DNA from 2 places in the Roseateles sp. 22389 genome. Region 2 is predicted to be linked to the other one. Evidence: riboswitches for the same ligand, from Rfam matches in the RefSeq annotation. Region 2 holds a riboswitch; the other holds the start of a gene.

Region 1 (14,184 bases), on a different contig from region 2:
CGCCACCAGCGGTTCGCTCGCGCTGTGCCCGCGCTTGAGCACCATGCCCTCCTCGCCATTGGCCAGCCGGACCAGCGATCCCGGCGGATAGAGGCCGATCGCCTTGATCAGCGCGGCGCCCGCCTCGTCGGGCTGCTGCAGTTCGTCCAGGTAGACCGCCCGCGCGGCCTGCGCCGCCGACAGCGCCCGGCGGTTGCGTCGCGGGCTCAATCGCGCGCCATAGACGTCGATGCGGCGCAGCAGGCGCGCCATCAACTCGCCGTCCGCGCGGCCGGCCAGCGGGCCCGGCCCGGCGTCGTGATGCAGGCGGACCGCGGCCAGCCAGGCCTCGTCGTCGACCCCGATCCCTTGCAGCGTCGCCGCCGCCCGGTCGCCATGGCCGGCCAGGGCCTCGCGCTGCGCCTGGGCCAGCGCCTCGGGCCGCAGCGCATGCTGGTCCTGCTGCGCGGCGCTGTCCAGGTTCATCGTCAGCGCCGCCAGGCCCAGCGTGCGCCGGCGGCCCTCGCTCCAGCCGAGCTGGCGGGTCGTCATCTCCGCCAGCACCAGCGACAGCAGCGCATGCCGCGCGCTGTACTGCAGCGGCTCCTGGCCCGCGTCGTGCACCAGCATCGCCAGCGAGGCATCGGGCTGCTGCGTCAGGCGCGACAGCACCGTGTCCAGCAGCTGCGCCAGGCGCAGCAGGAAGTCCGGCCGATGCGGATCGCGCAGCACCTGCTGCGCGTGCCATTGCAGGTCGGCCCAGATGGCGGTGTGCGCCGGCCCCGTCGCCGCCGGCAGGGGCATGGGCCGCGTGGGCTTGTACTCGGCCCTGGCATTGGCCAGCGCGGACAGCGAAGCCCCCTGCAGCATCATCGTGTCGAGCTTGTGGGCCAGGGCGCGCTGGTACTCGCGCGTCTCGTGCGCCTGGACCCAGGGCCCGCGCGCCAGCAGCTCGCGGACCTGCGGCGTGTCGGGCAGTGGATGCCCGGCGGCGAACAGCAGGTGGCCGCCGCGTCGCGCAGCGAGAAGGTCAGCACCTGTCCCACGCGCAGGCTGTTTGAAGGAAGTTGGACCAGATCCACGTGGCCTTCCCGGCGACTGGGCGTCGCCTCCTCGTTGTTGTCGTTGTCGGATGTCGCCGTGCCTGCGCCGGTTCCCTCCACCGCGGCACGCTGCGGGCGAGCATAGGTCCGCGCGAGGCTTCGGCAGGCATTCCGGCACGAACAAAGCAGGGCCGGACCGGTAGAATGCACGCCGTTTCCGCTGCCAGCAATGCCGCATTCGCGGCATCGGGGCGGCGGTGGTTTCCGAGGAGCGTTGCGACAGGTCCCGTCATCCGGGCGCCCGCCAGGCTCGGAACGGCGCGGTCGGACCCCGGGACCCCGCTGAACAACGACGCTCACCGTCCCGCCCCGCGCGGGGTTGCGGTGAGTTGCGCGGCCCCGTCTCGATCCAGCTTCCTCCAGCCTCGAAGAGCGCCGCCGCCATGTCCGCCCTCCCTCCCGCTTCCGACGCTTCCGACGCCAGCACCGCTCCGGGCCGCGCCGCCGTCCCCCCGATGAAGCTCTCCGGCCTGGAGCCGGTGGCCATCGGCGCCGGCACGCTGTTCGTCAACGTCGGCGAACGCACCAACGTCACCGGCTCCAAGGCCTTCGCGCGGATGATCCTGAATGGCGATTTCGAGCAGGCGCTGAGCGTCGCCCGCCAGCAGGTCGAGAACGGCGCGCAGGTCATCGACATCAACATGGACGAGGCCATGCTGGACAGCAAGGCCGCGATGGTGCGCTTCCTCAACCTGATCGCTTCCGAGCCCGAGATCGCGCGCGTGCCGATCATGATCGACTCGTCCAAGTGGGAGGTGATCGAGGCCGGGCTCAAGTGCATCCAGGGCAAGGGCATCGTCAACTCGATCTCGCTGAAGGAGGGCGAGGCCGAGTTCCGCCGCCAGGCCAAGCTGATCCGCCGCTACGGCGCGGCCACCGTGGTGATGGCCTTCGACGAGACCGGCCAGGCCGATACCTACGAACGCAAGATCCAGATCTGCGAGCGCGCCTACCGGCTGCTGGTCGACGAGATCGGTTTCCCGCCCGAGGACATCATCTTCGACCCCAACATCTTCGCGATCGCCACCGGCATCGAGGAGCACAACAACTACGCGGTCGACTTCATCGAGGCCACGCGCTGGATCAAGGCGAACCTGCCCGGAGCGAAGGTCAGCGGCGGCGTGTCCAACGTGTCCTTCAGCTTCCGCGGCAACGAGCCGGTGCGCGAGGCCATCCACACGGTCTTCCTGTACCACGCGATCCAGGCGGGGATGGACATGGGCATCGTCAACGCCGGCATGGTCGGCGTCTACGACGAGATCCCCGCCGACCTGCGCGAGCGCGTCGAGGACGTGGTGCTGAACCGCCGCGAGGACGCGACCGAGCGGCTGCTCGAGGTGGCCGAGTCGGTCAAGGGCGCGGCCAAGGACGACAGCGCCAAGCTGGCCTGGCGCGCGGGCGACGTCGACGCGCGGCTGTCGCATGCGCTGATCCACGGCATCACCGATTTCATCGTCGAGGACACCGAGGAAGCCTGGCAGGGCATCCGCGCCAAGGGCGGCCGGCCGCTGCACGTGATCGAGGGCCCGCTGATGGCCGGCATGAATGTCGTCGGCGACCTGTTCGGCGCGGGCAAGATGTTCCTGCCGCAGGTGGTCAAGAGCGCGCGGGTGATGAAGTCCGCGGTGGCCCACCTGGTGCCCTACATCGAGGAGGAGAAGCGCCAGCTCGCCGCCGCCGGCGCCGACGTCCGCTCCAAGGGCAAGATCGTCATCGCGACGGTGAAAGGCGACGTGCACGACATCGGCAAGAACATCGTCACGGTGGTCCTGCAGTGCAACAACTTCGAGGTCGTGAACATGGGCGTGATGGTCCCGTGCCAGGACATCCTCGCCAAGGCCAAGGTCGAAGGCGCCGACATCATCGGCCTCTCGGGCCTGATCACGCCCAGCCTGGAGGAGATGCAGCACGTCGCCGCGGAGATGCAGCGCGACGACTACTTCCGCGTGAAGAAGATCCCGCTGCTGATCGGCGGCGCGACCACCAGCCGGGTGCATACGGCGGTGAAGATCTCGCCGCATTACGAAGGGCCGGTGGTCTACGTGCCCGACGCGTCGCGCTCGGTGGGCGTGTGCTCGGAGCTGCTGTCGGATGAGCGCGCGACGCGTTTCATCGACGAGCTGAAGTCCGACTACGAGAAGGTCCGCGAGCTGCACGCCAACAAGAAGCAGACGCCGCTGGTGACGCTGGCGCAGGCGCGCGCGAACAAGCAGCGCGCCGACTTCACGACCTACACGCCGCCGGCGCCGCGCTTCATCGGCCGGCGCCAGTTCCGCAACTACGACCTGGCCGAACTGGCGCAGTGCATCGACTGGGGCCCGTTCTTCCAGACCTGGGACCTGGCCGGGCCGTTCCCGGCGATCCTCAAGGACGAGGTCGTCGGCACCGAGGCCCAGCGCGTCTTCAGCGACGGCAAGCGCATGCTGCAGCGGCTGATCGAAGGCCGCTGGCTGACCGCCAATGGCGTGGTGGGCCTGTACCCGGCCGCGCAGGTCAACGACGACGACATCGAGATCTACAGCGACGAGTCGCGCTCCGAGGTGCTGATGACCTGGCGCGGGCTGCGCATGCAGTCCGAGCGGCCGGTGGTGGACGGCGTGCGCCGGCCCAACCGGGCGCTGGCGGACTTCATCGCGGCCAAGGGCACGGTGCCGGACTACATCGGGCTGTTCGCGGTCACCGCCGGCCTGGGCGTGGACAAGAAGGAGCAGCAGTTCATCGACGACCTGGACGACTACTCCGCGATCATGCTCAAGGCGCTGGCCGACCGGCTGGCCGAGGCCTTCGCCGAGCGGCTGCACCAGCGCGTGCGGATGGACTTCTGGGGGTACGCGGCCGACGAGGCGCTCAGCAACGAGCAGCTGATCGCCGAGGCCTACCGGGGCATCCGTCCCGCGCCGGGCTACCCGGCCTGCCCGGATCACCTGGTCAAGCGGGACATGTTCCGCGTGCTGCAGGCCGAGGACATCGGCATGGCGTTGACCGAAGGCATGGCGATGACGCCGGCGGCCAGCGTCAGCGGCTTCTACCTCGCGCATCCGGAGGCGACCTATTTCAATGTGGGCCGCATCGGCGACGACCAGGTGGCGGACTGGGCGGCCCGCATGGCGCTGGAGCCGCAGGACGCGCAGCGGGCGCTCGCGCCGCTGCTGGGCTGACGCGCCGGAGCAACGAAAACCGCAGGATGCGGCCTTGTCCTACAGGCCGCGTTTCACCCATTTACAAACGGAACAAGAACCGGGCCCCGCGACTTGTAACAGCGTGGCATTCTTCGCTCGTCCCCCGAGGTAGGGGAAAACCATAAGAGGTGAATCATGGCGTTGAATACCAATCAAAAGATCGCGGCGGGTGCAGTTGGGGCCACCGTGCTGGTCGTGGCAGCGTTCTTCGCGGGGCGGCACCAGTCGGCGCCGTCGATGCCGGACACGCCGGTCGCGGCGGCCGAGCAGCAAGGCAACATCGTCGATCGCAACGGCGCCAATGCCGCCGACGAGGCGCGCGCCGCGCGCCGCTCGGGCGACCAGGCCGTGCAGCAGCACGCATCCAATGAACCCCGCCGCGGCTCGCAGTCGCGCGACGGCGGCTCGACCGGCTACGCGGACAACAACGGCAGCGCCGGCCAGGCTGAATCCCGCCTGTGCGCGTCCTGCGCGACGGTCCTGTCGGTGCGCACCGAGGCCCGTGAAGGCCAGGGCACCGGCATCGGCATGGTGGGCGGCGCGGTGGTCGGCGGCCTGCTGGGCAGCGCGGTCGGTGGCGGCACCGGCAAGAAGATCGCCACGGTGGGTGGCGCGGTGGCGGGCGGCTACGCCGGCAACGAGATCGAGAAGCGCCAGCGCAGCACCACCGTGTGGGTGGTGAAGATGCGCAACGCCGACCAGAGCAACCGCACGATGACCTTCAGCCATGACCCGGGCGTGCAGAGCGGCGATGTCGTGCGCGTCAGCGACGGCCAGCTGATCCGCCAGTAAGCCGGATCCCTGATCGCGAGGGCCGCCCCGCGCGGCCGCGAACCCCCGAAGCGCCGGCATCGTCCGGCGCTTTGGCGTTCTGGGGCGGCGCGGGGCGCTGGCCCGACCACGCCGGGCCTCATTCCTCACGCCCCGGCAGCGCGCGACGCCACTGGATCGCTTCCGCGACGTGCGCTGGCGCAACGATGTCCTCGGCCGCCAGATCGGCGATGGTGCGCGCGATCCGCAGCACGCGATGGAAGCTGCGTCCCGACCACGCCAGCCGCGCCGACGCGCGATGGAGCATCGCCTCGGCGTCGGGCGCCATCCGCAGGTGCTCGTCCAGTTGACCCGCGGCCAACCGGCCGTTGACGCAGCCTTGCCTGGCCTCGGCGCGCTGGCGGGCGGTTGCGACGCGCGCGGCGACGGTGGCGCTGGGCTCGCCGTCCGGCGCGGCCGAAAGCACCGCGGCCGGCAACACCGGCACCTCCACCGTCAGGTCGATGCGGTCGAGCAGCGGCCCGGAGAGCCGGTTCTGATAACGCGTGACCTGGTCCGGTGAGCAGCGGCAGGCCTTGGTCGGGTTGCCGAGATGGCCGCACGGGCAGGGGTTCATCGCGGCGACGAGCTGGAAGCGCGCCGGGAAATCCGCCTGATGCGCGGAGCGGGAGATATGGACGCGCCCGGTCTCGAGCGGCTCCCGAAGCGCTTCGAGCGACAGCCGCTGGAACTCCGGGAGCTCATCCAGAAACAGCACGCCATGCTGGGCCAGCGTGATCTCGCCGGGGCGCGGCGGCGAGCCGCCACCGATCAACGCCGCGGCGGACGCGCTGTGATGCGGCGACCTGAAAGCGCGCTGCGCCCACAGCGATGGCCGGAACTGGCCGTTGGCGCTCAGCAGCGCGGCGGACTCCAGGGCCTCGGATTCCGACAAGGGCGGCAGCAGCGTCGGCAGTCGCTGGGCCAGCATCGACTTGCCGGTGCCCGGCGGCCCGACCAGCAACACGCTAGGGTTGTCAAGCCCAAATACGGACTTAACACATTGCCACTCCGCTAGAGGATGAGACAGATGGCCGTGCTCCCGTGCCGCGTACCAAGTTCGCCGAGTAGATAAGCGTGCTTACATTGGGCACAAACTTGACCGCACGCCACATCGGCACGGCTAGGCACATAGAGGAGTGAAGTGCACGCTAGCGGTCTTCGAAGGGGGCGCGGGGGGAAGCGTGCATGCATTTGTTCGAAGTGCCCCCTCAAAAATGTCTAGCAAATTTGAGCCGCGCCGAGTTTCCGTTGTCTGACCGAGGAGTCAACTTCAAGCCGTCAGCAGGACGGGCCGACTAAACAAGGGGGGTGGCTCCATAAGGTGTTCTATTGGGCTCACCCCCCACGTTTGTCAGCGAATCGAGCGGATCACGGATTGACCGGCTTGCTGCCAAGTTTGGCTTGGATCTTGAAGCCTCACGAAAACCAGAGCGAACGTCAACGCGTCCCGCCAGGTCTGCCGATCGGCTGGAACGTCAACCCCCGCCTTGATGCTCCGGATACTTAGCCGATTCACGGAAGCTGGCTGCGTCAGCAGATGGGCTTTTATCCGTGCTGAGAGGCTCTGCGTGAGCGGGCCAAGTTTGAGATCAGGGACGATCTTCCACACGATGCCGGGCAAGCTCTCGGCGAGGGCTTCGTGCAAGCCTTTGATATCTGCTAGGACAGTTAGCGACATCGCATGGGCCATGCCGTCTTCATCCACATTCCGACAGCTACCTCGGTTCATCGCCTGGAGCACACAGTGAGCCACTTCTGACAGTTGAATCGCCCTCAGTTGCTCGGACGTAGGTCGATAGCACAAGTCATCTTCACGTCCCGCAACACTTGCTGATAGGTCAAGCGGACTTCGACGAAGTACGCCACCTAGAAGGATGTGCTGACAGTGGCTGTATTCGCTCAGGCTTGTCTCGTTCCCCCATGTCAGCCAGTTGATTCGGGCACGACCGTTGAACAGCCGAGCCTCGAGATCGACACCGCGTTCTCCCAGTTCTTTCCGTACCTTCGCAAGCAAAGTTGCATCGTCATCACCTTTGAAGGTAAAGATCAAGATGGCCTCGTCCATCGGGATGTCGGCGACGCTTGCGGCAAGGGCAGAGACCATTTCCTTAAGACGATCAGGATGAGTCTGGAGTGTTGTCCGTCCAGTCGCTAGGCAGAGTTGTCGTACCGAGACTCGGTCATACCTCTTGCACGTCCTCATCGCTGAAGTTGTCCCATCGAGGATCGCGTGGTTGTGCGTCAGTTCCCGAATCGGATAACTGGCGTCCAGAACTGCGATGTTGTCGAGTTCGGCTGGTACGGCGACGGTGTAACGGATCAGACCATCGCCTGTCATGCCGTTGCCCGTCAACGCCATCGAGATCGGATGCGTGGCTAGCTTGGTCAACTGCCGCACCGCCTTAACCGCCGCAACGCGAAGTGGACTCCCTCCAGACCGCAATTGGCAGGCTAGTGCCTGGATCTCATCCAGATCGAGAGAGCCGCGGAGATCAATGGGCTGGGGCTTCACTCCCATGCGTTGAGCATCGAGATCGGCCTGCATCGCTAGAAGTGCATCCCTGAGCCAGTGGGCCAAGCAGGAGTCATGCAACTCAGGAAGTAGTCGCTCGACAGCCGACTTAACGTCCAGCCAAGTTAGAACTTGGACGTCGGCGGTGATGAGACTCTCGTCCCAAATCAGGAGGTGACGTTTGGCTCCTTTGTGCAGTGCAAACGTCGATGAGTCACGCTGCCCTCGAATCCGCGCGTGAGACACCAGCATGATGGGTCGATCATCCTCACCCGTATCGGGAAGTCTCGCGTTGGCGCCTTGACTATGCCTAAGGCCGATCATTGACTCTGGAACTCCTGCCCGCATCAAGTCCAGCTTGATCGAGCAGAGGGCGTCAATCTGAAACGCTGAAACGGCTACGGACAGTCCGAGTCGTAGTTCATGAACGGCAGTGATCCAAGCAACGACGCTCTGAGTCTTTCCGGCACCACAAGGCATCGCATACGCGAACCGTCCTGGAAGGACGCCGAGGGCTTGACCGCTGAGCGCTTTGCTCAGGTCTAGGAGCGCTTGCCCATGCGTTGAGCTGATCTGGTTTCCGTAACCTCGAAGGGCTGCGAGCACCTTGCTGTGTGCGAGCGAGCTGAGCCTCTCCAGAGTGGATGGCGATTGAGGAGTTGGCGAGCAACAGTTGCCACCCTCAAGGTGAGCGGGATGTACTTCTGTATTGATAGAGTGCATATCGAGTTGGTTAGTCCAGGGCTCCGCCTCACCTGGAAAAGGTGCGGGAGCGATGAATGGTTGTGGCGACCTACGGTCGAATGACGTTGGTGGCCGGGAGAGAGGGGGCAGGAACAGCTCGAAGGCGTTCAAGAGAGCTGCCTGCCCTCTATATCCGGTACCGAATCGCCAGCCTCGCGTGCAGAAGTTGCACGTACTGTTCTGATACGGCACCGAATTGGCTCTGCTGACTGGCCGCCGGACCTTGATGGGTGACGGTGGACGTGGGCGAGCCCTCGCCACGAAGTCGTTGCGGGACCCGAAGGATCAGCGCCGGACGCAAGAAATGAAGGAACTTCCTGAGCCACTCTTCGCTGTCTACGCGCTATCTCTTCCTCGTGGCCATGGCTTTGGTTCGAGGCCGCCAGCGGGGGCCTGGACTACCGATGACGGCGCTTCAGTTGGAGTATTGACGCGCGACGACTCCAACGTTTTTGGGGTGCTCGTGATGCGACGCCGTGTCGACGATGTGTGGACGATCACCGATGCGGCAGACGGCATTTCGGATCGCGACCAAGCGATGCGTCGTATCGGGCAGGCGTTAGTCGAGGGGAAGGCGCGTGAGCCCGTCCCATCGGGCGTTTCACCGCGCGCTGCGCTGTATGACTTGGGCAGCAGAACCGCGAGTGATGTGTTCGGGCTTCTCGCTGCCCCTACGCATCATCGAGCGGCATGGATGCTCAATCAGCTGTATCTCGCTCTTCCTAGACCGGATGCGAACTGGGTAAGCGACTGTCAGACAGGCAACTTCCACACTCGGCTCTGGGAAGCGATCCTCCTGGGGGCCTTTAGGGAACAGGGCCACCTTGTCACGCAACCCCACGAGTCTCCGGATTTCCGTATCGAGAACCGACGCGGAGACTCGGCATGGGTTGAGGCGGTTACCGCCAATCCCTCTGTCCCGTACAACCATTTCAATGCGCAGGAGGTCGCTCCGCCAACGGAACCGATGGAAGTTTTCGCCGGTCCTGCGGCCGTGCGTTTTGCTAAGACGCTTGGGAACAAGCTACGCCGCCGGTACGACCAACTGCCGCATGTGAAGGGGCAGCCTTTCATGATTGCGCTCGCCGACTTTCACGCGGCAGGGTCGATGAAATGGTCGCGTGAGGCCCTGATCGGATACCTCTATGGGCATGGCGCAGAAGTGGTCGAGGTGGCTGGCCTCAAGCAGCCGCAGTCGATACCTTTCACGCATTTACTAGGCCCTTCACGATTCCCTGCTGGCTTGTTCGCGAACGAAGGATGTGCGGAACTCAGTGCAGTCGTCTTTTCGAACGCCTGCAGCATCGCCAAGCTCAATCGAGTGGCGATTACGACCTTCGGCGCACCCGCTGGGTTGCGCTACATGCGCATGGGTCGATTTTTTGACAGGGCACCAGGTGCATTCGAAGGGCGACCCTTTTGCATGGACATCATGTCCGACGAGTACAGGGCCCTATGGCCGGGCGAGCGCGAGCCTTGGTCCGCCGAGTTGGAGGTCTTCCATAACCCTTTCGCGCGGCATCCGGCACCTCGCCGCCTGCTGCCGGAAGCTACCCATTGGTTCATGCGGGATGGGGAGGTGGTCTGCGCCAGCCACTATCCGCATCAAATACTTTGGTCCCAGTCGATGATCCTCGATGCGGACAAGCCAGCCCCGACGCTGGAGGACTTTCTGCGCCGTGGAACGTTTATCGTTCAAGACGATGCCTAGCCTTGTAGCTAGGCATCGAAGCGGCAGATGATCAGGAGAGAGCTGCTTTCAAGCGATCAAGTAGGGTCGGACGAAGGTGCTTCGACGCAATCTCCGCCACCTTCAGAAAGTATGAACGCTGAGAGACAAGTACTGCCGAAATGCTTTCGTAGCTCTGTGGTCCTGGTAGCGGCTCGTTGTTGAGGTCGCGGACGGTACAGAGCTGTCCACCCTCCGGCGTCTTCGACACAACGATTGAGGCGAGCAGGACGGGCGTGTCCTTGTGCATAAGCCCTACCGCCATAGACGTAGCCCCGGCAGCGAATTCGGTAAACCGAACAAAGCCGGGGAGCCGCGCGTGAAGTCCAAGGCTGTTCGCGAATTCCTGCACCAGGAGCACCTCTGACTGAGAGAGCAAGGCACTCTCAATAGCTGTAGCAGAGCTGTGCTGAGGGCGTCGCTCCTTGCGTGCTTTCAAGGAATCGATTACATGCCTAACGCGCACCTCCGCAAAGACTAGAGCCTCGCGGAAATCGCGATAGGCTGAATGCGGTCCAAGTTGCTCTCCTTCTGAGGACAGTGGCCCGAACCAGACCCCGCCGTTCTGGTCTGGTGCACTTTGAACCATGGCCACATCGGCGCTGAAGGCAAATTCCGGGGCTTCGATCCGCAGGACTACAGCGTCAAAGCCTGCGGACGATCCCAGGGTTGCTGACACCGCCACTCCAGTTGTGCGCTGCAGGCGTGACAAGCCATCGCGCAGCTGCGAGAGCTGTTGGTCCGCAAACTTGTAGCCGGTTATGCGCGGCATGGCGAGCTCGGCAAAGCCTCTTGCGGCGCATGCAGCGGTCTGAAGCCCCTGGAGGCGAGGTACTCCACGCGATGAAGCTGGAGGCAGGCGCTGGCGCCCTCACGGGCAACAGCCCGGCTCGGCCTATGTATCGACATGACGACCATTGCTTCAGGAATTCCGTCCAAGGCGCTCCCTCCTGTACTTAACCTCGAATGCCGGTCGCGTCCAAAGGGGCGGATCGGTGTAATTTGTCGTGTTCAAGGACGACAAATTGCATTCTGGCTTGAGCGGGCGTTGAAGACAACCATGCGTGTTGGCTCGCTACTCGACAACGTTGGTTGACCTTGCCTTCCAAGAATATTGACCTGGCTGTCCGGGAGGCCCTGCCTATCCGGCTTGGACGGAACATTGCGTCGAGGCGGAAAGCGCTCGGGCTCACTCAAGCCGACCTCGCCGAGCGGCTAGGAGTGGATACGGAGACGCTCTCGCGCTTCGAGCGCGGCAAGCATGCGCCCTCGCTGATGACCTTGGAACGCTTGGCGGCGGAATTGCTAGCGACCTGCGCCGAGCTGCTTGATGAAGCTCCAGCGACGGTGACCTCGGAAGCGCACGAGATGGAAGCGCTCATCGGGGGCCTGCCGCAGAGCGATGTGGTCTTCATAAGACGCTCGCTCAAGGCGTTGCGGGATCATCTTGCTTCGAGAGCAAAAGGGAACTGAAGTCCGGTGGGACTGGTCGAGCTGTGTACAGCCAAGATGCCGAAGCGTCGGACGAGGCCTTCGCGAGGCTTGCCTGTATGGATGATCGGGATGCTAAGGTCGGCGCCGAGGAGTAGCACGCTGGGTGCTTTGTCGCAGGTGCCGCTCTCATCCCGCCGAACGAACTTGGCGCATCCGTCCGGTACGTTAGTGAGGGTCGGTTGCGCGTCGATGCTGGAATTCAACACGAGCTAGCTGCACGTCAGCTATTGCTGTCACGGACTACGTGATGCGCCGCCCAACGCTTCGTTGTTGGGCCGCTACGATCTTGAGCAACCTACGGGTCGAGCAGGCCAGTAGCGACACGCGAAGGGTTCGGGGCTTCACGAATGTGTATAGGTCAGCGCGAGACGGTTCACCGATGGTCCCTGACGACGTTGATGCCTTCAGTGATGAACTCTTGCATCCTATTCGGCCCGGGCTCAAACAGTCCTTCCGCTTGCATTGCACCGTACCAAGCTGCGATGGCCTCATTGCCTTCACGCTGCGTCGCGAAGCGGGTTGCGTCGCCGACATGCAGTTCCCAAAGCTCAAGCTCTCTTGATGTCGTCTGCCGGTCGCCGGATTGAGCCCGCGCAACTAACATGATGCTTCGCACCAGATGCTCGGTGATCACGTCTTCTGGATACGTCCAGTTCCCTTGGCCCAAGCAGTCCGTATAGAACGCAAGCTGCTTGATCTGATCGAGGATGTAGGGATGATCGGAGTCCGAGTCGAAGAGGTGGGCGAGGTCTTGAAGCTTCGTCCTGCCGTCTAGCTTGATGTGCTCAAGCAGCGTCCAGGCGGCGTTCTTCTTGGTGTGGGAGCGGTATTCCTTCCACAAGCCCTTGAGTTGCTCTGGCGCTTTCTCACTCACCATGCGTCGAAGGATGGACAACTTCCCAGCTTCTTCGATTGCCAGAATCGCAAGCGACATCGCCGAAGCGTAGCGCCCGGCCTCAAGCAGCAGCTTTGCGTCGTCGTGCAAGCGGGAGGCGTTCTTCTTCGCGAGGTTCATTCCTTCGGCTAGTTGCTCAATGTTGAGCGGGCCGTTGAACTGATTCAATCTTTTCGCCATGGCTCAGTGGCTTAAGGAAAGGTAGGGGTTGAAGAGCTCACGTAATTCGTTGTACGCCGCGTTAAATCGATCAATGCTGCCCTTGCTGCCGACCAGGTGAAGTTGGTTGTCCGGAAGCCGACTGCTCTTGTCGTGTGCCGTGGTGAGCACGATTCTCTCGAGGGCTCGGGTCGTTATGTCATCTAACCTAGACGCGACCTCGCGGCTGAACAGCCATTCCGCTTGCCGCATCTTTGTGGTCAGCTCGGAGAAGTCATCCAGGTCCATCGGTGCCTCCAGATTGGCTCTTCGAACCAGATGCACCGCTGCGTCGAAGACCACCATGCGCTTATCGAAGAGGTCGAGTTTCAACTTGTTCTTCGCGGTCTCGGCTGCCGCTGTGGCGGTCTTCCACTGTCGCCATTGGATCGTTGCTGCGATCACCGCTGCAATCACTGCGACGACGGGTGTCGCCGTTGCTTGGAGGTAGGTCGTCCAGTGAGGATCGAAGGGTCTGCCGTCAGGAACCTTCGCAATCTCGATGGTCAGGGCCTTGGTCGTCGTGATGGCTGCCGGGATGGGTTGGGAAGATGTCTGTGGTCCGCTTGGTGTGGATGCTTCCGGTGCTGGCATGCAGGACCTTTCTAAAAGTTTCAGTGTTTGATAGTCAGGTACGGCACCATGAGCGCGTTCAAACGATTGAATCGCTGAGTTGTTTCGCCTTCAAGACGTGCGAAATAGTCGAGGCCTTCCTGCACCCGCTGGCTTCGAGACATTGGCCCCTCGAAGTCATACTCGGTACCCAGTGCTCGTTGTGCGTCTCGCTGAAGCTCGATGAGCAGCGTGGTAACTTCTGGACCATAGAGCCATCGGGCGGTGGCGATCCCTAGCAAGTAGGTTTTGAAGTGCTCGATCGTGACTGTCTTGGGGTCGTTGAGCGTGGCGATCATCTGCCATGCGGCGTCATAGACCTTCAGTCGCTTCTCGAAAAGATCGAGCTTGAGCTTGCTTCTGGCAGTGCTCCATTGCCGATAAGCGATGGAGCCCGCGAGCAACGCTGCGATCAGCGCGACTACTGGAGCGCCCAAAGCTTTGACGTACTCGACCCATAAGGGCAGCACAACGGTTTGCATGTTCTGGTTTCCTCCCAGGCCAGATGCTACTCGGCCCGTACCAGTGGGATTCCGGAACTAAACTCCCCGCGATCAGGGGCAGCGTCGTGGACGACGAAAAGTTCCGGGCCAACGTGGAAGTACAGCAGACCGAGGACGGGTTGTGGCAACCCGTTCTGGTTGTGGGGAAGGGCGAAGGTGAGGAAGCTGAAGAGGTACGCGTTGCCATGACTGGCGCATATCCTCGTTCAGAGCAGGCCAAGGAAGCTGCCAAGAACGCAATCGCGGCGATGGCGCCGGATTAGACTCCGCCGCGCTGTCCTAGACATCCGCTTGATGACGTTGATCACACCTCGCGACGCGTCTTGTTTGCGGCCTCCGTCTGGTATCTACGCTGGCGGGCGGCTTCAACGCTTCGCTAGACACGCTTGTTGCCATGGCCCGCGTCCAGACTAGCTCTTGCTT
Region 2 (17,227 bases):
GGCGAGCGGCTGGCACAGGTCGCGCGCGCCGACAGCCAGACGCAGCGCGTGCACCGCGCCATCCGCTGGCTGAAGGCGAATTACGCCCAGCCGCTGCGCATCGAGGCGCTCGCCAGAGAGGCGCACATGAGCGCGTCCTCGCTGCACCACCACTTCCGCGCGCTGACCTCGATGAGCCCGCTGCAATACCAGAAGCAGTTGCGGCTGCAGGAAGCGCGCCGGCTGCTGATCGCGGAGGGACTGGAGGTGGCGCGGGCCGGTCATGCCGTCGGCTACGAAAGCCCGTCCCAGTTCAGCCGCGAGTACAGCCGGCTCTACGGCAGCCCGCCCTCGCGCGACGCCGCCAAGCGCCGGGACACGCCGCCCGCGCGGGCGCTGGCCTGAGCGCCCGGCGGCGGCCGTCGATCAGGCGTCGTCGCGATCCAGCGAAGCCGACAGCGCGGCATGCGCCTCGACCTCCGCCAGACGCTGGCTGAAGGTCTCGCGCGCCATGCCCAGCGCATCGGAGCCCGCCACGAAATGCAGCGGCGGCGTCGGCATCGCGGCAAGCTCGACGAAGGCCCGGCCCAGCTTGGCCGGATCTCCCGGCTGCCGGTGGTTGTAGGCCTCGTAGGTGGACAGCGGCGGCCGCGGCAGCGCGGCGTAGTCCGCGATCGTCCGGGTGCCGTAGCGCACCGAGCTGGCGTCCAGGAAGTCGGTCCGGAAGAAGCCGGGCTCGACCACCGTCACCCGGATGTTGAAGCCGGCCAGCTCCGGCGCCAGCGAGGCGCTGAAGCCATCGACGGCGAACTTCGTCGCGCAGTAGACCGCCGCGCCATCGAAGCCGCGGAAACCGCCGACCGAGGCGATGTTGATCACGTGACCGTCGCGCTGCCGGCGCATGACCGGCAGCACCGCCCGGGTGACGTGCATCAGGCCGAAGACGTTGGTGGCGAACTGGCGCTCGATGTCGTCGGCGCCGATGGCCTCGAACAGGCCCAGCTGGCCATACCCCGCGTTGTTGACCAGCACGTCGATGCGACCGAAGCGCGCGACGGCCTGCTCGACCGCGTGGACCGCGTCGGCCTCGCGGCTGACGTCCAGCGGCAGGCACAGCACGGCGTCGGCGTGCGCCGCATAGGCGTCCTGGAGCGCCGCGACATCGCGGCCGGTGGCGACGACGCGATCGCCGGCGACCAGCGCCGCCTTGGCGATCTCCAGCCCGAAGCCGCGGTTGGCGCCGGTGATGAACCAGATCTTGCTCATGGGATTCAGTCCTTGGAGGGATGACAGGGTGGAGGGATTTCCCCTCGACGGGGGCGCTTGCCGGCGGACCTCGCGAGGGATGGATTCATCGTAGGCAGCAGCCCCCGGGGCCGCATGCCCGTTCCGGCGGACCGCTTGCACGATCCGCCGCGACCGGCAGGCGGTGCTCGTCGTGCTCGTCGCGCTCGTCCCGCTTGCGCCGCCCGCCAACCGCCGGCCCTTCCGCACGATCCCCGCGTCCTGACTGCAAGCGACGCTGCGCAATTCGCGCGCTTGCGCTACAATCCGCAGCTTGATTCGCACAAGACCACCCTCTTCAGGTCTTCTTCTGCAGCCCCTCCGGTCCCTCTCACGGACCTTTCTGCGAGCGGCTCGCACCAGCATCAACCCCCGGTTCGTGCGCTTGCGCGTTTCTGGCTTCGGCCGGTTCGATCGTCCTTGGGCGAACGGCTGCTGGAGCACCTCTTCGTGTCCCGCCCCGGCTTCGCGCCATCGAAACAGGGAAAGGGCACATTCCCAAACCGCGCCAAGACGGTTGCTTATTGCGATTGCCTGTCAAGGCGCACACCTCATGAGAACTATGCGAACCAAAAGCATTGAGGTGGGGCGATTCCTTGTCTCACCGATGACCAAACCCCATGCCGACGGCGGATTCGCCGCGGCCGTCTCGATCCGATCGGGACGCGGCATGGCCAGCATCGATCGCGTCATGCGATTCGTGCCGACCTTCGAGACCCGCCGCGCCGCGTTGCGCTACGCGGAGACCGAAGGCACGGCCTGGGCGCGCTGCCATTGACGGCGCGCCCGTGATTCCCGAGGCGAAGGCCCGCGGCAGACCGCGGCCGGCGCCCTTATCGATTTCAAGAAAGGAGCCTCCCGTATGGCCAAGGAAGAACTGATTGAAATGCAGGGTGTCGTCAACGAAATCCTGCCGGACTCGCGCTTTCGCGTGACGCTGGAGAACGGCCACCAGGTCATCGCCTACACGGGCGGCAAGATGCGCAAGCATCACATCCGCATCCTGGCTGGCGACGCCGTCTCCCTGGAGATGTCGCCCTACGACCTGACCAAGGGCCGGATCACCTTCCGTCACCTGCAGCGCTCGGCCCACTCGGGACCGCCGCCGGTCCGTCGCTGAGCGTGCGCCGCGGGGGCCGAAACCCTCGCGGAGCCTCCCGGTCATGACCACCGCCCTGCCCGACCCCGCCGCGGCGCCGGCCTCGCTCGAGGCCGACGACCCGATGCCCCAGCCGCCCGTGCAGCCGGACATCGACGCCTGCTGCGGCAACGGCTGCGACCCGTGCATCTTCGACCTGCACGACCTGGCGATGGACCGCTACCGGCAAGCGATGCGCGCCTGGAAGGCCCGCCACCCCGAGGCCGGCTGACGCCTCACCCCCACCCGGAAGGGCCGCCTCGCGCGGCCCTTCGCTTTTTCCGGCGGCCCCGTCCACGTTCGGGGGTCTCGCCTCCCTCCGACGAGGCCCCCCCTCAGCTCGAGGGGCGTTTGCGTTTCGTGACGTTTTTGGGGACATCCTCGGGCTTCAGAACCCGCGCGCGCCCGCCGACATCCTGGACAGGCGCCGCGCTTGCCGCGCGGGCGCATCGATCTCCCTCGATCGGAGGCCCCGATGTTCATGACCGGCCAGAACCGTTTCCATGTCGCGCGTTCCGACGCCCAGGCCAACCTGCGCTTCGCGCTGGCGCGGCTGAGCACCGACTGGCGCCACCTCGACCCGTTCGGACTGGAGGTGCTACTGCGCCACCTGCTGATGGCGGAGCACCGCTGCATGCCGCATCCCAGCGTGCTGCGCGAGCGCCCGACCAACCGCTGGCTGCTGCCGCGGCTGCGTCGCCGGCGCATCGAGGTGGCGGAGCGGCTGGTGGCCGTCGGCGGACGCGTCAGCCATGCGAGCCTGGCGCGGGTGCTGCCGCGTGGGCATGACTGGCCGGGCGTGTCGGCGCTGGTCGGGCGGCATGCCCGGGATCCGGTCGAAGGGCGCCAGCCGCGGCCGCGCGTCCCGGTCCTCGAGGACGCGCCGACCCGCCCTCAGCCAGCCGCGGCCAGCAAGGCGCGGGCCACTTCCGCGAAACCGTCGCCGCGCTCGCTGGCGGTGACGTAGGCCGGCGGGTGATCCAGCATCGGCAGGAAACGCGCGATGTTGGCCACTCCCACCGAGAGGGGCACCCGTTCGAACATCAGCTGGTCATTCGTCGAGTCGCCGACGTAGACCCACTCCCGCGGATCGAACGCTCGCCCGGTCAGCCGTTTCACCGCCCATTGCGCGGCGGTCCACTTGCTGTGCTCGCCGATCCAGCCGTTGACGTGGATCGAGCTCACCGTCGCCACCAGCCCATGGGCGCGCATCAGGTCGCAGACGGCGGCGATCGCGTCGTCGTCCAGCCGCGTGAATTCGCTGTGGTCGACCGCGATGTCGGTCAGCCGCCCCGCGCTGTCGCGCGCCAGCTGGGCGCCCGGCACCGTCGCCACGATCGCCCCCGCGCAGGCCTGCAGGCGCGCGAAGTTCTCCCGCCGCGTCGCGTCGTCCTGGGCGAACTCGGTGACCAGCGCGTCCTTCTCGCGGTGCAGCAGCACCCCGCCGTTCTCCGCCACGATCCCCCGCAGGGGCCAGTCCAACGCGAAGGGCGCGCTCCAGCCCGCGGGCCGGCCGGTGATCGCGATGACCGGGACGCCGGCGTCCTGCAGCCGGTGCAGGGCCGCCAGCGCGGCGGGGGCGATGTCGCCCTCGGCCGTCAGGGTGTCGTCGATGTCGGTCAGCACCCCGCGCAGGGGGAGCCAGGCCGCGCGGGGACAGTCGCTGAGCGGGGGGATCGTTCGCATGGGGGGCGATTGTGGCCCCGACCGTGACGCTGTCATCGAGCCGTCGAACGGAACATGTCTACAATCGCGCCCTGTTCCGAGGAGCGTTGCGACCTCCCATCCCATCGAGGCCAGGCTCGGAACCGCCGCGCGGCGACGTGCCCGCGGCCATGGCAACCGCGCTCACCCGTCGACCCTTCGCAGGCCGGGTGAGGACCGAGCGGCAAGTGCCCTCCCCACTTCTCCCCATGTCCTGATCGCTGGCGTCGACGGCCCTTCCTCGCAGGAGTCCGCATGAACGCCCAACTGAAGCCGCTGGCCCAAGACCAGTACCTGATCAAAGACCTGTCGCTGGCCGACTGGGGCCGCAAGGAGATCAAGATCGCCGAGAGCGAGATGCCCGCGCTGATGGCGATCCGTGAGGAATACGCCGCGGCCCAGCCGCTCAAGGGCGCGCGCATCACCGGCTCGCTGCACATGACGATCCAGACCGCCGTGCTGGTCGAGACGCTGCAGGCGCTGGGCGCCGAAGTCCGCTGGGCCTCCTGCAACATCTTCTCGACGCAGGACCACGCCGCCGCCGCGCTGGTCGCCGTCGGCACCCCCGTCTTCGCCTACAAGGGCGAGACGCTGGAGGATTACTGGGACTACACCCACCGCATCTTCGAATTCGGCGCCAAGGGCGAAGCGGGCGAAGGCCCCAACATGATCCTGGACGACGGCGGCGACGCGACGCTGCTGATGCACCTGGGCCAGAAGGCCGAGAAGGACCTGTCGGTCCTGGCCAACCCGGGCAGCGAGGAAGAGCGCATCCTGTTCGCCGCGATCAAGAAGAAGATCGCCGAAGACGCGACCTGGTACACCCGCAAGAGCGCCGAGATCATCGGCGTGACCGAGGAAACGACCACGGGCGTGCATCGCCTGAAGGAGATGTCGGCCAAGGGCACGCTGCTGTTCCGCGCGATCAACGTCAACGACTCGGTCACCAAGAGCAAGTTCGACAACCTCTACGGCTGCCGCGAGTCGCTGGTGGACGGCATCAAGCGCGCCACCGACGTCATGGTCGCCGGCAAGATCGCCGTGATCGCCGGCTACGGCGACGTGGGCAAGGGCTCGGCGCAGGCGATGCGCGCGCTGTCGGCCCAGGTCTGGGTCACCGAGATCGATCCGATCTGCGCGCTGCAGGCCGCGATGGAGGGCTTCCGCGTCGTGACGATGGAATACGCCGCCGACAAGGCCGACATCTTCGTGACCACGACCGGCAACAAGAACGTGATCCGCCACGAGCACATGGCCGCGATGAAGCACAACGCGATCGTCTGCAACATCGGCCACTTCGACAACGAGATCGACGTCGCCTCGCTCGAGCAGTACGAGTGGGAGGAGATCAAGCCGCAGGTGGACCACGTGATCTTCCCGGACGGCAAGCGCATCATCCTGCTGGCCAAGGGCCGCCTCGTGAACCTGGGCTGCGGCACCGGCCACCCGAGCTACGTGATGTCCTCGAGCTTCGCCAACCAGACCATCGCGCAGATTGAGCTCTTCGCGCACAAGGACGCTTATGCCGTGGGCCAGGTCTACGTGCTGCCCAAGCACCTGGACGAGCACGTCGCGCGCCTGCAGCTCAAGACGCTGAACGCGCAGCTGAGCGAGCTGACCGACGAGCAGGCCGCCTACATCGGCGTGTCCAAGTCCGGCCCCTACAAGCCCGACACCTACCGCTACTGATCCGCGAGCCTCTGAACCGATGAGAGCCGATCAGCTCCTCGTCTCGTCCGGCCTGGCGCCGACGCGATCGGCCGCGCAGCGGTTGATCGAGCGCGGCGCCGTGCAATGGGACTCGCCCAAGGGCTGGGTCCCGTTGAAGAAGGCCGGCGAGGCGCTGCCCGAGCAGGCGCAGCTGCGCGTCACCGACGACGCGGAACTGCGCTATGTCTCGCGCGGCGGATTGAAGCTGGAAGGCGCGCTGCGCCTGGCCGGCCTCGATCCGGCGGGGTGGGTCGCGCTCGATGTCGGCCAGAGCACCGGCGGCTTCACCGATTGCCTGCTCAAGGCGGGCGCGGCGCGCGTGGTCGGCATCGACGTCGGCCACGGCCAGCTGCACGCCTCGCTCGCGAGCGATGCGCGGGTCGACGCGCTCGAGGGCACGCATGTGCGCGAGCTCGCCGGGTCGCGGCTCGAGGCGCTCGCCCCGCCCGGCGGTTTCGCGCTGATCGTCGGCGACCTCAGCTTCATCTCGATGATCGGCGCGCTGCCGCAGCTCGATCCGTGGCTCGCCGCGGACGGGCAGGCGCTGCTGCTGGTCAAGCCGCAGTTCGAGCTCGGCCCGCAGGCCATCGGCAAGGGCGGACTGGTCAAGGACCCGTCGCTTTATCCGGTGCTCGAGCAGCAGGCGCGCGACGCGGCGACGGCGCTCGGCTGGTCGGTGCAGGGCTGGTTCGACAGCCCCATCACCGGCGGCGACGGCAACCGCGAATTCTTCCTGTGGGCCCGCAAGGCGAGCGCCTGAGCGCCGGCCCGCCCCCTCCCGATCCCCGGATCCCCCGATTCCATCGACCTTCCAGGACGCCCCGCCATGACGACGCCGGTCAGCATCGAATTCTTCCCGCCCAACACGCCCGTCGGCACCGAGAAGCTCAAGACCGTCGTGCAGGAACTGCGCGCGGTGAATCCGCAGTACTTCAGCGTCACCTACGGCGCCGGCGGCTCCACGCGCGAGAAGACGCTGTCGACCGTCGCCGACATCGCGTCGCAAGGCTTCGACGCCGCGCCGCACCTGTCCTGCGTCGGCTCCACGCGCGAGAACATCGCCGAGATCCTGGCGACCTACCGCGCGCAGGACATCCGCCGCGTCGTCGCGCTGCGCGGCGACCTGCCCAGCGGCACGGCCACGGCGGGCGAGTTCCGCTACGCCGCCGAGCTGGTGCGCTTCATCCGCGAGACGCAGGGCGAGGACTGGGACATCGAGGTCGCGGCCTATCCCGAGTACCACCCGCAGCAGCGCTACGCGGCGCGCGACCTGCAGTTCTTCGCCGACAAGGTGCGCGCCGGCGCCAGCGGCGCGATCACGCAGTTCTTCTACAACCCCGATGCCTACTTCCACTTCGTCGAGGCCTCCCGCGCCCTGGGCGTGGAGGTGCCGATCGTGCCGGGCGTCATGCCGATCAACAACTACGCGCGCATCGCGCAGTTCGCGCAGCGCGACGGCATCGAGATCCCGCGCTGGGTCGCGCTGAAGATGGAGGGCTACATGGATGACGCCGCCTCCGTGCGCGCCTTCGGCCTGGACGTCGTCACGCGACTGTGCGAGCGCCTGATCGCCGGCGGCGTGCCGGGGCTGCACTTCTACACGCTCAACCAGAGCGCGCTGACGCTGGAGTTGTGCAAACGCCTCGGTCTCGCCGCCCAAGCTTGACCCCGCGCAAGCGGTCCGCGCCGCCGCGGGCGGTCTTCATGCCGCGCCGCCGTTCCTTGTGAACGGTCAAGGCCAGCGGCCCGGAGCCCACGTTCAATGCCGGTCACCCATTGACCAGGAGTGAACGCATGTCCCGCATCCCCACCCGACCCCGCTTGTCCCTCGGCGCCGCGGCGCTCATGGCGCCCATGGCGCTCATGGCGCTGATGACGACCGCCGCGCTGCCCGCGCATGCGCAGGGCAGCCCCTGGGTGATCCGCGCCCGCGCGGTGAACATCGACCCGGCGGACAAGGACCGGACCGGCCTCGGCCTGTCGCTGAGCCGCAAGACGATTCCCGAAGTCGACATCAGCTACTTCATCACGCCGAACCTGGCGACCGAACTGATCCTGACCGTGCCGCAACGGCACACGCTGCGCAGCAACGGCGTGCGCATCGGGACGGTCAAGCACCTGCCGCCGACGCTGACCCTGCAGTACCACTTCAACCCGGAGGGGCAGTTCCGCCCCTACCTTGGCGCCGGCCTCAACTACACGCGCTTCTCCAGCGCCCGATTCGAGCCAGCCGTGCAGGCGGCGCTGGCGCCCAGCATCGAGAAGCAGAGCGTCGGCCTGGCCGTGCAGGCCGGTTTCGACGTGATGCTGGATCCGCGGTGGTCGATCAACCTCGACATCAAGAAGCTCAAGATGGACACCGAGGTGCGCTCCAAAGGCGCGTCGGTCGGCAAGTTCAAGATCGATCCGCTGCTGATCGGCGTCGGCGTGGGCTATCGGTTCTAAGTCCCAGGAATCCGCTTCATCCCCTTGGCCGTCGCATCGGCTGAGGGGACGACGCGAGCCGCCAAACGTCGGGATTCTTGACAGTTCGTTAAAACCGCACGCGCGAGGCCCCGGGAATTGTTCACGGAAACAACGCCAAGTGCTTATGCCGAAAGGGATTCGAACGCCATCCCTAATTCATTGGCATGAACACTGCTTACATGGAGTCACAAGCCACCTTTTTGTGACCCTGACTCCATGAACTTCAAGCGTCTGCTGGCCGTCTGCGCCGCCTCCCTGACCACCGCCTTCGCCGCCCAAGCCGCGGTCGTGACCGCCTCCAGCACCACGCCGACCGCCATCTGCGACCGCTGCGTCGTGACCTCCACGCTGAACGTGGACACCCGCGGCACGCTGAGCGACGTGAACGTGTCGATCGTCGACCTGCGCCACACCTATGACGCCGACCTGGCGATCTGGCTGATCGCGCCGACCGGCACCACCGTCCAGCTGTTCAACCGCCGCGGCGGATCGGCCGACAACTTCTTCAACACCGTCTTCGACGATGCGGCGACCACCTCGATCGCCAACGGCGCCGCGCCGTTCACCGGCACCTTCCGCGCGGAAGAACTGCTGTCGGCCTTCAACGGCCAGGACACCTTCGGCACCTGGACGCTGCGCGTGGCCGACCTGGCCGGCGCCGACGTCGGCGTGATCAACAACTGGAACGTGCAGCTGACGACCGTGCCGGAGCCGGGTTCGCTGGCCCTGGCCGGGCTGGCGCTGGTCGGCCTGGGCATGGCGCGCCGCCGCAAGGCAGCCTGAGGCCGGCGGGCGAGCGCCCGCCAGCGATGGTCGTCGGGCGCCGCTCGACGACCGGAACGATGAACGAAAGGGCCCGCGGGCCCTTTTTTCATGCGCGATGGGGTGGGCGCCGAGGAGCGCCCGCCTTCAGCCCAACGCCGCGAACGCGTCCCGCGTCAGGTTCTCCGGCGCGCCGCTGTCGCGGCAGGCGACATCGTCTTCGATGCGCACGCCGCCGAAGGCGCTGAGGTGCTGGACCAGCGCCCAGTCCACCTGCGCCGCCGCGGGCGTCGCGCGCAGCTTGTCCAGCAGCATCGGGATGAAGTACAGCCCCGGCTCGATCGTCACCACCATGCCGGGCTGCAGCACGCGCGTCAGCCGCAGGTAGGGATGGCCGTCGGGCTTGGCGATCGTGCCGCCGTCCTCGCCGGCCATGAAGCCGCCGATGTCATGCACCTGCAGGCCGAGCAGGTGGCCGATGCCATGCGGCAGGAAGGTCGAGGTCACGCCCTGCGCGAGCATCGCGTCCTCGTCCATCCGCACGATGCCCAGCTGCCGCAGTACGCCGGCGATCTCGCGGTGCGAGGCCAGGTGGATGTCGCGGTAGTCGACGCCCGCGCGCACGCGATCGACCAGGCGCAGCTGCGCGGCCTCCATCGCGTCGACCAGCGCCTGGAAGCTGGCGTCGCCGTTGCCGGTGGTGCGGGTGATGTCCGAGGCATACCCGCAGCTGTGCGCGCCCGCGTCGATCAGCAGCGACAGCGACTGCGCCGGTGCCCGCTGGTCCTGGTACTGGTAATGCAGCACCGCGGCGTGCTCGTTCAGCGCGACGATGTTGCCGTAGGGCAGGTCGCGCTCGGCCAGGCCGCAGGCCCGGAGGTAGGCGGCATGGATCGCCGCCTCCGATCGGCCTTCGCGGAAGGCGCGCTGCGCGGCCAGGTGCGCCGTCGCGCCCAGCGCCGATGCCTCGCGCAGGCGCAGCAGCTCGTAGCCGGTCTTCACCGCGCGCGCGTGATGCAGCGGGTTCAGCACCTCGGGCGGGTTGTTCGGGACGATGTCGCCCAGCGCCGCGTCGGCCTCGCCGACGATCGCCAGCTCGCCCGGCAGCTGCAGGTAGGGCAGCGCGTCACCCGGGGTGCGCACCACGATCAGTTCGAAGTGCTCCACCCAGAAACCGCTCGGCGCCTCGGGCGGCACATGCCAGTAGTCCTCGGGCTGGACGTAGACCAGCCGGGGCCGGTGGCCGGGACGGATCACCAGCCAGCTGTCCGGATGGCGGATCAACGGCACCCACAGCTTGAAGTGGGGGTTGGGCTGGAAGACGTAGGGCCGGTCGTCGAGGAAGGCGAACTTCTCGACACCGGACGCGATCAGCAGCGCGTCGTAGCCACCGCGCTGGAGCGCGTGTTCGGTGCGACGCTGCTGCTCGGCGAGGTGGGCCACATACAGCGCATCCAGCGTGTCGGCGGTCGGGCGGACGAGGGAATCGACGGCATTCATGCGCGCGGATTCTCCCAGACCACCCCCATCTCGGTCAGCATCGCGTCCAGCCGCACGTCGTTCGGCTGGGCGGTCAGCGTCGGCTGGAAGCCGTGGCTGAAACCGACGCCCACGGCCTGCGGCCGGGGCTGGATCTGCGCGATGGTGCGCAGCATGAAGCCGCCGCCGTAGCCCATGCGGATGCCGCCCGGGCCGTAGCCCAGGCAGGGCAGCAGCAGGAGTTCGGGCTCGAAGGCCTCGGTGTCCTTGGGCTTGGTGATGCCGGTCGCGTCCTCTTCCATCGGGCAGCCGGGATACCAGACGTGGAAGCGCAGGCGACCCTGCTCGCGATCGACGACGGGCAGGCCGATGCGACGTTCGGGATCGACCTCGCTCCAGCGGTACAGCGCCGGCAGCGGATCGAACTCGCCCTTGATCGGCCAGTACGCCGCGATGCGCTTTTCCTTGCGTCCCACCAGCCACACGCGCAGCACGCCCTGCACCAGGTCCGCGAGTTCCAGGCGGCCCGGCAGGTCCAGGCGCTCGCGGATCAGGCGCTCGCGCAGCGCCTGGCGGTCTTCGGAAATCGGCAGCTTGTCGTTCGGATCCATCCGGCCCCTTCGCGTTGCCCAGCGGGACCGACGGGCCCCGGAGCCGGCCATTGTGGCCGCGCCGGACGCGGGTTGCTAGAGTCGCCGCCATGGCACGAGGCACCACCACCACGGGAACCGTCCGGCGCGTCGCCGGCGCGGGCAGCGATTTCGCCAACCACTGCATGGAGCTGCTGGCGCCGCTCGGGCCCGTGCTGGCGCGGCGGATGTTCGGGGGCTTCGGGCTTTATGTCGACGACCTGTTCCTGGCCATCATCAGCCGCGACGAGCTCTACCTGAAGGCGGACGCCGTCAGCCAGCCGCGCTACCTCGAGGCCGGCTGCGAGCCCTTCCGGTACGCGAAGACCGGCAAGGACGGGCGACAGGAGGTCGCCAGCCTGAATTACTTCCGGCCGCCGGAGGAGACGCTGGAGTCGCCGGCGCTGATGCTGCCCTGGGGGCGGCTGGCGATGGAGTCGGCCTTGCGCTCGGCCAATGCGAAGCCGAAGGCCAGCACGCCGAAGAAGAGCGCCGGCACCACCGCCGAACCCAGCACCGACAGGAAGCTGAAACCGGTCAAGGCCACGGCTCCGGCGCTCAAGCGTTCGCCAGGCGCTGGCCGAACAGCTGCCCGAAAGAAGGCAGCCGGCTGACGCGCCGCGCGCGCTGGGCGGCGCAGGCCTGCGGCGGCACCATCAGCTGGAAGCGGGCGGTCGGCCAGGCTTCCACGACCAGTTCGGTGCCGCTGGCCACTTCCAGGGTCTCCCCGGCCGACAGCCAGAAGTCCTGGGCCGGCAGGTTCAGGTCGCCGCGCTGCGTCACCCAGACGCGCCCGTCGAGCACATGCAGCTCGCGGCGGCCCGGGCCGATCGGCAGGCTCATCGCCTCGCCCGCGGACAACGCCCAAGCGGCATCGTCGCGGCTGACCTGGATTGATGACTTTTGCATGACGTTCATGATCGGCTCCCCGTCCGCCGGGCGGCCCGCGCACTTGGCGGCGTTCCTCGTGGACATGGAGGGATATTAGGGTTGCCCCGCATGCCGGTCCAATGAGTCTTCGCGCGTCGATTGATACCATCCGAGCATGAATCCGCCTCGCCATCGCCCGCTCGCCGTCGGTCCGCTGCGCGCCTTCGAGGCGGTGGCCCGGCGCCTGAGCTTCAGCGCCGCCGCCGACGAGCTCTACCTGACCCAGTCCGCCATCAGCCGCCAGATCCGGTCGCTGGAGGAGGAACTCGGCGCGACGCTCTTCCTGCGCGGCACCCGCCATGTCGAACTGGCGCCGGACGGCAAGTTGCTGCTGGCGGCGGTCGAGCCCATGCTGGACCGGCTGGACGGCACCGTGCGCCAGATCCGCTCGACGCGCGGCCGACGCGTGGTCAACGTCACCACTTTCGCCTCGTTCGCGTCGCTGTGGCTGATCCCGCGCCTGGAGGCCTTCCAGCGCGAGCATCCGGACATGGACATCCGCGTGTCCGCGCTCGACCAGCTCGTCGAGATCGACGACAGCGAGTTCGACGTCGCGCTGCGTTATGCCGCGCCCAACCGGGTGGCGCCGTCGGCGCAGCGGATGTTCGGCGAGATGCTCACGCCGGTGGTCAACCCCTGGGTCGCGAAGCAGGCGCAGGAGGGCCAGGGCCCGCCGCTGAGCCAGGCCGCCGACCTGCGCCAGTACACGCTGGCCGAGGAGGACGACCAGCGCCCCAGCGGCCTGTTCCTGAGCTGGCGGCGCTGGCTGGCGCTGCACGGCGCGCCCGACCTGCAGCCGCGGCGCTGGATGTACCTCAACTTCACCTACCAGCAGATCCAGGCGGCGGTCTCGGGCCAGGCGGTCGCGCTGGCGCGGCTACCGCTGATCTACGAGGCGCTGGAGCGCGGCGAGCTGGTCGAGCCCTTCGGCGCGGCCGGTCGCACCGACTGCCCGACGGTCTACTGGCTCATGATGTCGGCGCACGGGCGGCAGCGGCCCGAGGTCGTCGAGTTCGCGCGCTGGATCGGCGAGCAGTCGGCGCTCACCCGGCGCGCGATCGGCGAGCCCGATCCGCCCGTGGACGAGCACTCGGGCTGAGCGCCGCGCCGCCTCAGGGCGCGATCACCTCGCGCTCGGTCACGACGACGGTCATCGCCTGGTCGTGCGGCTGCACCTCGAAGCTGGCTTCGCAGCAACTCCAGGCCAGGCCGATCGTCGCGACGCCGGGATGCGCTTCCAGCCAGCGGTCGAAATAACCGCCGCCGTAGCCGAGCCGGAACCCCTCGCGCGTGTAGCCCAGGCAGGGCACCAGCAGCACCTCGGGCACGAGGACCGGGCCGGTGGCGCTGGGGATGCCGCACTCGTCCTTGAGCGTCGGCGGGGTGCCGTCCCAGCGCCGGAATTCCATCGCCGCCGGCCCGCGATCGCCGGCCTTGCGGGCGAACGGCAACGCCAGCTGCATCGCCCCGCCGAGCTTGTGCGTCGCGGCCCAGGCCGCTGCGTTAAATTCACCCTCCAGCGGCCAGTACAGGCCGAGGCTCAGCGGCTCGAGCTGGCGCAGCAGCGGAAGCAGCTGCTCGCCCAGCTTGTCGGCGGCGAGACGGGCCTCGGCGCCGGCCGACCATTCGCGGCGGCGCGCCAGCAAGGCGCGGCGCAATTCGCTTCGCTCATGGGGCCAGGTCTTGCCGGCGATGCCGGCGGCGTCGGGGGCCGTGGGGGAATCATTCATCGCAGTCGGTCATGAAGTTCGCTCGAATCACTGTAACCGCCCTCACCTGCACCGTCCTGGGCGCGCTCTGCGCCTGGACGGCCCTCCCCGCCGCCGCCCAGTCGACGATGCCCTTCGCCGTCGTGCCCAATCCGCCACCGCCGTTGCCGGACCTGGTGACCGACGCCCGCGAGGCCTGGCGCACCCGCGACCGCTCGCGGCTGGCCGCGATGCGGCAGGTCGCCTTCGACCAGCAGCACCCGCTCGCGCCCTGGTTCGACTACTGGGAGCTGAACGCCCGGCTGGCCGACGCGCAGCAGCCCGAGATCACCGCCTTCTACGCCCGCTGGCCCGGCAGCTACGTCGAGGACCGCCTGCGCAACGACTGGCTGCTCGAACTGGGCCACCGGCGCGACTGGGCCAACTTCCGTCGCGACCTGGCCGGCTACAAGATGCAGGACGACCGCGAGGTCGTCTGCTACACGCTGCTGGCCGACCCGCCGGCGCGCGAGCTGCGCGAGGCGGCGCGCACCGCCTGGCTGGCGCAGCGCGATGCGGACGAGGGCTGCAACATGCTGGCCACGACGCTGCACGAGAACGGCCAGTTCAAGGACTCGGACGTCTGGCGCAAGCTGCGGCTGGTCGTCGAGACCAACAAGCCGCGCGCCGTGAAGCAGGCCGCGGCGCTGCTGTCCAAGGCGGACCAGGACGCGATCGCCGAACTGATGGACAAGCCCGACCGCTACCTCCAGCGCAAGGCCGCCGCGTCCCCGCGCGCCAAAGCGGAGCTGACGCTGCTGGCGCTGATGCGGCTGCTCGCCACCGACTACGACAAGGCCGAAGACGACGTTCGCCGCTGGGCGCCGAAGCTGCCCAACGACCTGTCCGCCTGGCTGTGGGCCCAGTACGGCCGGCAGGCCGCGCTGCGGCTGAAGGACGAGGCCAACGACCACTTCGAACGCGCGCTGAAGCTGCAGGCGCGGCTGGGCGGGCCGCTCGAATGGAGCGACGACACGGTGAACTGGATCGCCCGCGCCGCGCTGCGCGGCGATGCCGGCGCCAGCCGGCCGGAGCAGCTGGTGGCGGCGATCGCGCTGATGAAGCCGTCGGACCAGAAGGACATCACCTGGCAGTACTGGCGCGCCAAGGCCCAGCAGCAGCTCGCGGCGAACGGCCCTGCCGGCGACGCCCAGCGTCGCGAGGCCCTGGAGTCACTGCGCGCGATCGCGTCGCCGCTGAGTTTCTACGGCAAGCTCGCCGCGGACGAACTCAAGCTGCGCCTGCCGCTGCCGCCCTCGCCGGCCGAGCTGAGCGCGCAGGAACGGGCGCAGGCGCTGGCCAATCCCGGCATCCAGCGCGCGCTGCAGCTGCTGGCGGTGGGCCTGCGCAGCGAGGGCCAGCGGGAGTGGAACTTCAGCCTGCGCGGCCTGTCCGACCGCGAACTGCTCGCCGTCGCGCAGACCGCCTGCGAGCGCGAGCTCTGGGAGCGCTGCATCCAGACCAGCGAACGCACGCGCACCGAGATCGACCTGGCCCAGCGCTTCCCCATGCCCTACCGCGCCGACGTGCTCCGGCAGTCCACCGCGGTGGGCCTGGACCCGGCCTATGTCTACGGGCTGATCCGCCAGGAGTCGCGCTTCATGATGGACGCGCGCTCGCATGTCGGCGCCGGCGGCCTGATGCAGGTGATGCCGGCGACCGCCAAGTGGACCGCCAGGAAACTGGGCGTCGAATTCCGGCCCGACATGCTGCACGACCGGGACACCAACCTGCGCCTGGGCACCGGCTACCTGAAGCTGGTGATGGACAGCTTCGACGGTTCGCAGGCGATGGCCGCGGCGGCCTACAACGCCGGACCGAACCGCCCCCGGCGCTGGCGCGAGGGGCCGCAGCTCGACGCCGCCATCTGGACCGAGAACATCCCGATCTGGGAGACCCGTGACTATGTGCGCAAGGTGCTGTCCAACGCGACGATCTATGCCCAGTTGATGGGCCGCGAGGGCGGCACGCAGCTGCGCGACCGGCTCGGGCGCGTCATCGGCCCGGCCGCGGCGTCGGCGCCGGACATCCCGGCCAACGGCACCACGGCGGGCGCGCCCGCCGGCACCAACTGACCCCGCGGCGCCGGCTCCCCGCCGGCGCCGTCCTCCTCCACGCGAAGGGACTCCCGCATGCAATTGATCGTCGGCAACAAGAACTACTCGTCCTGGTCGATGCGCCCCTGGGTGCTGATGAAGGGCCTGGGCATCGATTTCCAGGAGCGTGTGCTGCGCTTCGACTTCACGCCGGATTCGGCCTTCTACCGCGAGGTCGGCGCGGCGACGCCGACCGGCAAGGTCCCGGTGCTGGTCGACGAGGGCCTGGCGGTGTGGGATTCGCTGGCCATCGTCGAGTACCTGGCCGAGCGCTTCCCCGACAAGGGCATCTGGCCGAGCGATCCCCGCCAGCGCGCCCGCGCGCGCAGCCTGTGCGCCGAGATGCACAGCGGCTTCGGCCAGCTGCGCGGCCTGTGCGTGATGAACATCGACGCCGACCTGAGTTCGGTGGGGCCGCGGCTGCTGGCCTCCGAGGCCGGCCTGCGCAAGGACCTGGCGCGCATCGTCGAGCTGTGGACGGACGCGCTCGCGCAAAGCGGCGGGCCCTTCCTGTTCGGCGCGTTCGGCGCGGCGGATGCGTTCTTCGCGCCGGTCGTGATGCGGGTGACGCGCTACGCCTTGCCGGTGCCCGAGGCGCTCAAGGGCTACCTGGCGCGCGTGGAAGCGGCCCCCGGCGTGCGCGAGTGGATCGCCGACGCGATCGCGGAGAAGGATTTCCTGGACTTCGAGGAGCCCTATCGCGACGTCAGCGGGCCGGTGCCGGTGCTCAAGGGCTGAGACGCCCGCCGACCCGCCCGCCCCATGAAAAACCGCTTCCGGTCACCTGTGCGGGCAGGCGGCGGGAAGCGGCGAGGTGGACCGCCGGGGTCAGTGATCGCGGCGGCGGCGGACCAGGAAGCCGGCGGCCAGCAAGCCGCCGAGCATCATGGCCTGGTTCTGGGACTCGGACACGAACGACGGCAGCACCTGGTCCGCGCCGTCCTGTTCATTGACATCCGGCAGCTGGGCCGGTGCCGACTGGCTTTGCGAGACGAAACTCGTCTCGGCGGCCACATGGACGGCCTTCGCGTCCGTGACCGGGGATTCCTGCGCTTGAGCGGCCAGACCAATTCCGCCCAGCAAGAGGAGGAGAACAGACTTCATTCATAAACTCCCGACTGCTTGCCCGACCTGCCTGGCTACAACTGTCTCTCTCGGTAGCTGGTCTGTTTGAACAGACACTGGTGTGCAGGTGGCATTGGTGAATATACGGAGACACAGCCTAAATGAGCACCCCATAGCTTGGGGATGCTGCGCCGCAACATGAGTGATCAGATGTATCTCGTCGGGGGGGCCGTTCGG

Evidence for each region. Region 2 has a riboswitch for S-adenosylhomocysteine ahead of ahcY (adenosylhomocysteinase). Riboswitches for the same ligand answer to the same signal wherever they lie in the genome.
Region 1: linked by a shared signal. The riboswitch ahead of metH (methionine synthase) and the one ahead of ahcY (adenosylhomocysteinase) in region 2 are both predicted to bind S-adenosylhomocysteine.

The regions. Positions count from the first base shown of each region.
Region 1 covers NZ_JBQEOF010000013.1:165,487-179,670, reverse strand. Annotated here, with positions in the region: gene ACTJKJ_RS18595 (HD-GYP domain-containing protein) at 1-852, opposite strand, end outside; S-adenosyl-L-homocysteine riboswitch at 1,283-1,387, shown strand; gene metH (methionine synthase) at 1,538-4,240, shown strand; gene ACTJKJ_RS18585 (glycine zipper 2TM domain-containing protein) at 4,397-5,053, shown strand; partial or broken gene ACTJKJ_RS18580 (YifB family Mg chelatase-like AAA ATPase) at 5,172-6,041, opposite strand; gene ACTJKJ_RS18575 (hypothetical protein) at 6,426-7,838, opposite strand; gene ACTJKJ_RS18570 (hypothetical protein) at 8,635-10,041, shown strand; gene ACTJKJ_RS18565 (hypothetical protein) at 10,073-10,831, opposite strand; gene ACTJKJ_RS18560 (helix-turn-helix domain-containing protein) at 11,152-11,532, shown strand; gene ACTJKJ_RS18555 (AbiV family abortive infection protein) at 11,927-12,616, opposite strand; gene ACTJKJ_RS18550 (hypothetical protein) at 12,632-13,240, opposite strand; gene ACTJKJ_RS18545 (hypothetical protein) at 13,261-13,740, opposite strand; gene ACTJKJ_RS18540 (hypothetical protein) at 13,827-14,024, shown strand.
Region 2 covers NZ_JBQEOF010000011.1:89,826-107,052, reverse strand. Annotated here, with positions in the region: gene ACTJKJ_RS16500 (AraC family transcriptional regulator N-terminal domain-containing protein) at 1-384, shown strand, start outside; gene ACTJKJ_RS16495 (SDR family NAD(P)-dependent oxidoreductase) at 406-1,245, opposite strand; gene ACTJKJ_RS16490 (hypothetical protein) at 1,871-2,041, shown strand; gene infA (translation initiation factor IF-1) at 2,126-2,383, shown strand; gene ACTJKJ_RS16480 (oxidoreductase-like domain-containing protein) at 2,427-2,633, shown strand; gene ACTJKJ_RS16475 (hypothetical protein) at 2,877-3,368, shown strand; gene ACTJKJ_RS16470 (HAD family hydrolase) at 3,296-4,087, opposite strand; S-adenosyl-L-homocysteine riboswitch at 4,160-4,258, shown strand; gene ahcY (adenosylhomocysteinase) at 4,361-5,794, shown strand; gene ACTJKJ_RS16460 (TlyA family RNA methyltransferase) at 5,814-6,575, shown strand; gene metF (methylenetetrahydrofolate reductase [NAD(P)H]) at 6,642-7,481, shown strand; gene ACTJKJ_RS16450 (OmpW/AlkL family protein) at 7,610-8,260, shown strand; gene ACTJKJ_RS16445 (proprotein convertase P-domain-containing protein) at 8,498-9,064, shown strand; gene pepQ (Xaa-Pro dipeptidase) at 9,191-10,543, opposite strand; gene ACTJKJ_RS16435 (5-formyltetrahydrofolate cyclo-ligase) at 10,540-11,133, opposite strand; gene ACTJKJ_RS16430 (TfoX/Sxy family protein) at 11,223-11,765, shown strand; gene ACTJKJ_RS16425 (DUF2917 domain-containing protein) at 11,710-12,069, opposite strand; gene ACTJKJ_RS16420 (LysR family transcriptional regulator) at 12,197-13,180, shown strand; gene ACTJKJ_RS16415 (5-formyltetrahydrofolate cyclo-ligase) at 13,194-13,811, opposite strand; gene ACTJKJ_RS16410 (transglycosylase SLT domain-containing protein) at 13,823-15,904, shown strand; gene ACTJKJ_RS16405 (glutathione S-transferase family protein) at 15,962-16,663, shown strand; gene ACTJKJ_RS16400 (hypothetical protein) at 16,754-17,029, opposite strand; gene ACTJKJ_RS16395 (multifunctional CCA addition/repair protein) at 17,201-17,227, shown strand, end outside.